3 regions of the Brevundimonas sp. TWP2-3-4b1 genome follow, and region 2 is predicted to be linked to each of the others. Evidence: riboswitches for the same ligand, from Rfam matches in the RefSeq annotation. Region 2 holds a riboswitch; each other region holds the start of a gene.
The links. A riboswitch is a leader RNA that binds a small molecule or an ion and turns the genes downstream of it on or off. The one in region 2 is predicted to bind S-adenosylmethionine.
Positions count from the first base shown of each region.

Region 1: it holds a riboswitch for S-adenosylmethionine, as region 2 does, so the genes downstream of both, metX (homoserine O-succinyltransferase MetX) here and metK (methionine adenosyltransferase) in region 2, are expected to answer to the same signal.
Region 3: it holds a riboswitch for S-adenosylmethionine, as region 2 does, so the genes downstream of both, metK (methionine adenosyltransferase) here and metK (methionine adenosyltransferase) in region 2, are expected to answer to the same signal.

Region 1 covers NZ_JAFCWQ010000001.1:128,052-130,313, reverse strand. Annotated here, with positions in the region: gene ACP7A5_RS00680 (homoserine dehydrogenase) at 1-623, opposite strand, end outside; SAM riboswitch class I at 1,052-1,169, shown strand; gene metX (homoserine O-succinyltransferase MetX) at 1,248-2,262, shown strand, end outside.
Region 2 covers NZ_JAFCWQ010000018.1:68,080-70,341, forward strand. Annotated here, with positions in the region: gene ACP7A5_RS13490 (AAA family ATPase) at 1-415, shown strand, start outside; gene ACP7A5_RS13495 (DUF5681 domain-containing protein) at 627-983, shown strand; SAM-I-IV-variant riboswitch at 1,150-1,258, shown strand; gene metK (methionine adenosyltransferase) at 1,310-2,262, shown strand, end outside.
Region 3 covers NZ_JAFCWQ010000005.1:100,413-102,674, reverse strand. Annotated here, with positions in the region: gene ACP7A5_RS05885 (VapE domain-containing protein) at 1-725, shown strand, start outside; SAM-I-IV-variant riboswitch at 1,122-1,231, shown strand; gene metK (methionine adenosyltransferase) at 1,283-2,262, shown strand, end outside.

The sequences.
Region 1 (2,262 bases), on a different contig from region 2:
GACGCCGAGGCGGGATCGCGGTCGTAGAGGCCGTCGACATCCTTCACCAGGCGCACGCGGCTGAGGCCCAGTTCGGCCGCGAGGAAGACCGCCGTCAGGTCCGAACCGCCGCGCCCCAGCAGCACCACCTTCCCTTTCTCACCCACGGCGCCGAAGCCCGGAACCACGACGACTTGATGGTCCGCCAGCGCCTTCCACAGGGCGTCGCTGCGCAGCGAGACAGGATGCGCATGCTCTGCCGGGCCGTCCGCCACAATGCCCAGTTCGCGCACGGACAATGCCGCCGCATCCAGGCCGATCCGGTCGCAGGCGATGGCCACGAGCGCCGCCGCCTTCTCCTCACCCAGCGCCACATAGCCGGGAAGGAGGTCGTTCTCGTGGTCGAGGCCGAGCGCGCGCGCGTCGGCAAATAGCCGGTCGGTGTGGCCGCCCAGCGCCGAGACCACGGCGATCACCTTCCGGCCCGCGCGGACGTGGCCATAGATCTCGGAGGCGACAGCGGGGGCGCAGGACTGGTCCTGCAGGATCGAGGAGCCGAACTTCAGCACCACCACTTCGGCGGTGGGCGAAGGCTCAGCGATCGGTTTCTCGACGACGGCGAGGCGGGCGCTGGAGTGGGGCATCTGGATAGTCCGTTCGGGGAGGAGTTGGGATCAGGGCAATAGAAAACCCGCCTGGCCGGGGCCGGGCGGGTCTGGGTTGGCTGAGGTGTTTTCGACCTGCGCGCTAACCTGTTCCCGCCCGCGAGGGGCCGGTGATGGTCATACCGGTCGTGGTCGAAATGAGAGTCGCAAGCGTCATCGAGTGCACCGCGAGGGCGGTGGTCGAGGTCGGAACGGCGATGCTGCCGGGACGGGACACGGGCGAGTTCCTGTAAAAATCGTTGGTCTGAAAGTGTCGGGTGAAACGACCGGCGTCAACCCGGTTCGGGCATCTTTTTTGCGCCTGCCGTCTCTTTAGCGACCTTTCAGTCACAGCCTATCCGTCAGGCCGGATCAATGGGGTAGATTTTTTCTCTTGACCGGCGGTCTTCGCACCCGCAACGTAAAACCACTCATCAAGACCGACCGAGGGATAGGCCCTTTGACGTCGGGGCAACCATCGGTTTCCAGCCGAACGGTGCCAACTCCTGCGAGGATCCTTTTCGAAGGGTCCGCGAGAGATGAGTGGAGCGTCGACGAGGCGACGTCTCCACGATCTGTCATCGCATGCGGAGCCTTGCTGGGCGGGACGATGCAGACGACGCCATGGCTTTCGACACTCAACAGATTTCCGCAGAACCGCTCTGTCGTCCGGCAGCGCGCTCGACTGCGATCCTTGCCCGCAAGGGCGGCGGCGCGGTCGATATCGCCGTCGACATCCCTGCAGACTTTCGTCTGACCTCCGGCGAGCGATTGGGCCAGCGCCAGATCGTCGGGCGGCTGCACGGCCGGGCCGGGGCGCCGCTGGTGGTTGTGGCCGGCGGCATCTCGGCCGGGCGGTTCGTGCACCGGACCGAGACCAACGGCCTGGGCTGGTGGTCGGGCGCGGTCTCGATCCGCGGGCCGATCGACCTGAGCCGCTTCCAGGTCCTGGCCTTCGACTATGCGCCGGAGGCCGCCGACGGTTCGAAGCCGGTCACCATCAACACCCATGACCAGGCCCGGCTCCTGCGGCTGATCCTCGACGAGATCGGCAATCCCGTCGTCTCGGCCTTCGTCGGCTGCTCCTATGGCGGCATGATCGCCCTGGCCTTCGGCGAGCTGTTCCCGGACCGGGTCAAGCAGCTGGTTGTCGTCTCCGCCGCCCACCGGGCCCATCCGCAGGCGACCGCGTGGCGCGGCATCCAGCGGCGCATCCTGCAACTGGCCGAGGCCGCCGGTCGTCCCGAGGACGGGGTCGCCCTGGCCCGCGAACTGGCCATGACCACCTATCGCACCGCCGAGGAGTTCGGCGAGCGGTTCGAGACCGAGGCCCCGACCTCGGCAGGCCAGGCCTATCCCGTGTGCGACTACCTGACCGCACGGGGCAAGGCCTACCGGACCCACACAACGCCGGCCCGTTGGCTCTCGCTGTCGGACTCGATCGACCGCCACAGCGTGACGCCCGAGGCGATCCGGACCCCGGTGACCCTGGTCGGCTTCACCTCGGACCGGCTGGTGCCGATCGATGACATCCGCGAGCTCGGCGCTCGGCTGCCCGCCCTGTGGCGTCTGGTCGAGGCTCCGTCCCTGTACGGCCACGACGCCTTTCTGAAGGAGGACGAGGCGGTCGCCGCCATCC
Region 2 (2,262 bases):
GGTCGGCAAGGCCAAGGACGGCGAAGACGGCATTGGCGTAGCGTTTGCTCTGAGACGCATTGTTCTCAGCTTGGACAGCGACGGCGACGAGGTGACCAGCTGTGTGGTCGAGCGGAATGCTGGTGCCATGTTCGCTCCTCGGGAGCCGTCAGGAAAGAACCAGATATCCGCGCTCAGAGCAGTACGGGAGCGCCTGGCAAAGGCGACAATGACAGGCAAGGCAAGGTGTGGTTCTCAGACGCGGTGCATCACCGCTGATGAGGCAAAGGCGGCTGTCGTTGAGACGTTAGCACTGAAACCAACCAACAAGCGCAACAACCTAGCCCAAGGTCTGTTGGACAGATTGTACGCTGATGGTTTCCTCATGGCGGGGGTCCACGAGGCAGGTGAAGGTTGGGTGTGGCATGCGTCCTAAAAGTGCAGACCGAAAAGTCCCCCCTTAATAGGGGGGGCGGACTTTTCGGACTTTGGTCTGGGAAGCTGTTTTGTCCGAAAGGTAGCTTTTGGACTTTTCGGACATCAAAATCATCCTTACGTTTTCGATGCTCTCGAGACCTATGTATTCGGCGGTATGTTTATTCGGACCCCAATGGATTACTGTTGTTTTCAATGCAGGAGGCTTGATCATGTTCGCCAAGGGGCAGAGCGGTAACCCGAAGGGCCGCAAGCCCGGTACGCCCAACAAGGCCACCCGGACGGTGCGAGAGACCTTCGAGGCGGTGTTCGTTTCGCTACAGTCGAGCGACAAGGCAAGCTTGCGTGTTTGGGCAGAGGCTAACCCCAGTGATTTCTACAAGCTCTCCACCAAGCTTATGCCGGTTCAGGTTCGCGCAGAGATCGATCATCGGGCTGAGCTAAGCAATACGGACCGGGCTGCACGGCTCGCATCGCTACTGGCGAGGGTGGCGGCGCGCGAGGCTGAGGCGGAAGCACCAAAAGCACAAAGCACTGGCTCAGCGCAAAGCGCATTTGGACAACGCTAATCCCGTAGTCACCGTCTCTTCGGGGGCGGAGACACCCCATTCAAGCGCGTGGACGACCGTAGCTTCCGCCGCAAGAGCCATGCTTTAACGGCTCGAACAATCAGAATGTGCAGCTGCGAGCTCCGCGGTTACCTCTTGACGGGCCTGAAGGCCGGTCGCAAAACAAACCCAACATCAAGAGAGCGGTCATCGTGGCCGTCGCCAACCTGCCCATCCCGGGCGAAGGTGGCTCCCCGAAAGGGGGATGTGGCCGACCGGCAAAAGTACGGGCTCCCAGGGTCACATCCCCCTTTCGTGGTTCTCGCTGATGCGTAGGAGAGCCACCCATGTCTCGTGTTTCCGTCGGTTGTTTACCGCGAATAGAGGGGCTGTTTACGTCCGAGAGCGTCGCAGACGGCCATCCAGACAAGATCGCAGATCAGCTGTCCGATGCCGTTCTCGATGCCGCCCTGGCGCAGGATCCCAATGCCAGGGTCGCAGTCGAGGCAGCGATCAAGGGATCGTCGGTCTGGCTGTTCGGAGAGCTGACCGGACACGACCTCAAGCTCGACTTCGACCAGATCGTTCGCGATGTCCTGTCGTCCATCGGTCATCCTGAGGGCCGCTGGGGAGTGGAGCTGGGCCGATTGGATGTTCGGACCTCCATAACCCTGCAGTCGACTGAGATCGGCGAAGGCGTGGGCAGTGGAGCGAACACTGGCGCCGGCGACCAGGGTATGATGTTCGGATTTGCCTGCCGCGAGACGCCTGAGCACCTCCCAACGCCCATCGCCCTGGCCCACCGACTGATCCGCCGCCAGCGCGAGGTCCGTGACCGGCTCGGCATCCTCGGTCCTGACGCCAAGGCGCAGGTCAGCGTTCGCTACGAGGACGGCAAGCCCAAAGGCCTGCAAACCGTTGTAATTAGCAGCCAGCACTTGGCCGAAGCCTCCCTGTCAGAGGTCCGCGAGATCCTCCGCGACGAGATCATTCGCCCCGTGCTTGGGGCCGATGCCGATACAGCCGAGCTCCTGCTCAACCCAGCCGGAACCTTCATCCAGGGCGGACCGGTCGCCGACGCCGGCCTCACCGGTCGCAAGATCATCGCCGACACCTACGGTGGGTTCGCCCGCCACGGGGGAGGCGCCTTCTCTGGCAAGGACGGCACCAAGGTCGATCGCTCCGCCGCCTACGCCTCTCGGCAGCTGGCCCTTACGGTCGTCGACGCCGGGCTCGCCACGGCCTGCGAGGTCCGTCTGGCCTACGCCATCGGCGTCGCAGAGCCCGTGGCGGTCCATCT
Region 3 (2,262 bases), on a different contig from region 2:
CCTCGGTCGCAGCCATGGTGCCTCCCGACACCCACCGTCAGCTGTCCTTCACCCAGGCCGAGGTCGAGCGCGCCCGCCTGATGCGCGGTTGCCTCGCGGCCGAGCTCGCCGAGCTGCAGGGCCTGCGCACCAAGGAGCTTGAGGAGATCAAGGCCTGGGTCACCCGGCGACACGAGGAGTGGGTGCCCAAGTACAAGGAGTTCGCCGTCACCATGCCGCGCCGCGCCATCTTCGTCGGCACGTCCAATGCGATGGAGCTGTTCGACGACCCCACCGGCGAGCGGCGGTGGTTGCCGGTGCGCGTCGGGGTCGTCGACGTCGAGGGCATCGCCCGAGATCGTGACCAGCTGTGGGCCGAGGCGGCGGCGATCTGGAAGCGTGACGGGGTGGCATGGCAGGAGGCCGAGAGGCTGGGGCGGGTCGAGCACGGGGCCTACCGGGTGCTCGACACCTGGGAAGACGACTTTGTCGCGTGGGCCGCGACCAAGACGCTCGAGGACATTGTGCCGGCAGAGAGAGGCTTCACTACACGTGAGGCTTTGGTCGAAGGACTAGAGTTTGCTTCTAAACACGTAAGGAAAAACGAAATCGACCGGGCAGTGAAGGCGTTGCGAAAAGCGGGTTTCGACCAGAAGGAGTATCGTCGAGACGGCAAAAAGGGGAGGTACTGGCGTCTTGTCTCACAGGTGCCCCATACCGAAACATGTGAGGAACGCCAAAAGTGACAATGATTTCAATGCTGTCCCACTGTCTTACACCTTTCTTATTAAAAGAGTGATGGAAGGAGCCCTGTGTGGCCGTCCAGAAAGTGTCGGGAATATTCATGCGACGTGGGACACCGCCCCGGAAAGTCAGTCCTGGGCTGACCGGCACCGTCCCGCGTGGGGTGTGAGTCGGGGTGGATCGAGGCAGTAATGGCAGACAGCTCGCCGCCTTTCAGCCGAAACGCGCAATGCCAAAAGACTGCCGCTAGCGTTAGCTCGAGGGCGTTGAGGGCCAAAGCTATGACCAAGCGGACCACCAGAGGGCAATCCAGCCATGAAACCCTGATCTAATCCCTACGACCGTTAGCAGTGCCCCCCGGCACCCCTTGACGGACTGAATCTTCGGCTGCACCTTGCAGCCAACATCAAGAGAGCGGTCATCGTGGCCGTCGCCAACCTGCCCATCCCGGGCGAAGGTGGCTCCCGAAAGGGGATGTGTGCCAGACCGGCAAAAAGTGCGGGCTCTTATGGTCACATCCCCGTTCGTGGTTCTCGCTGATGCGAAGGAGAGCCACCCCATGTCTCGTATTTCCGTCGGTTGTTTACCACGCATAGAGGGGCTGTTTACGTCCGAGAGCGTCGCAGACGGCCATCCGGACAAGATCGCCGATCAGCTGTCCGATGCCGTTCTGGATGCCGCCCTGGCCCAGGATCCTAACGCCCGGGTTGCCGTCGAGGCCGCGATCAAGGGATCGTCGGTCTGGCTGTTCGGAGAGCTCACCGGACACGACCTTAAGCTCGACTTTGACCAGATCGTTCGCGATGTCCTGTCGTCCATCGGCCATGTCGACGGCCGGTGGGGATTGGAGCTGGGCCGGCTAAATGTCCGGACCTCTATCACCCTGCAGTCGACCGAGATCGGCGACGGCGTAGGCAGTGGAGCGAACACCGGTGCCGGCGATCAGGGCATGATGTTTGGCTATGCCTGCCGCGAGACGCCTGAGCACCTTCCTAGGCCCATCGCCTTGGCCCATCGGCTAATCCGCCGCCAGCGGGAGGTACGCGATCGGCTGGGCATTCTCGGTCCGGACGCCAAGGCCCAGGTCAGTGTTCGCTACGAGGACGGCAAGCCCAAAGGCCTGCAAAACGTTGTAATTAGCAGCCAGCATCTCGCCGAGGTCTCCCTGTCCGAGGTCCGAGAGATCCTCCGCGACGAGATCATTCGCCCGGTCCTGGGCGCAGAAGCCGATACGGCCGAGCTCCTGCTGAACCCGGCCGGAACCTTCATCCAGGGCGGCCCGGTCGCCGACGCCGGCCTCACAGGTCGTAAGATCATCGCCGACACCTACGGTGGCTTCGCTCGCCATGGGGGAGGAGCTTTCTCTGGCAAGGACGGCACCAAGGTCGATCGCTCCGCCGCCTACGCCGCACGGCAGTTGGCCCTTACGGTCGTGGACGCCGGGCTCGCTACCGCCTGCGAGGTTCGTCTGGCCTACGCCATCGGCGTCGCAGAGCCCGTGGCGGTCCATCTGGATCTGGAAGGAGGGAGAACTCTGTC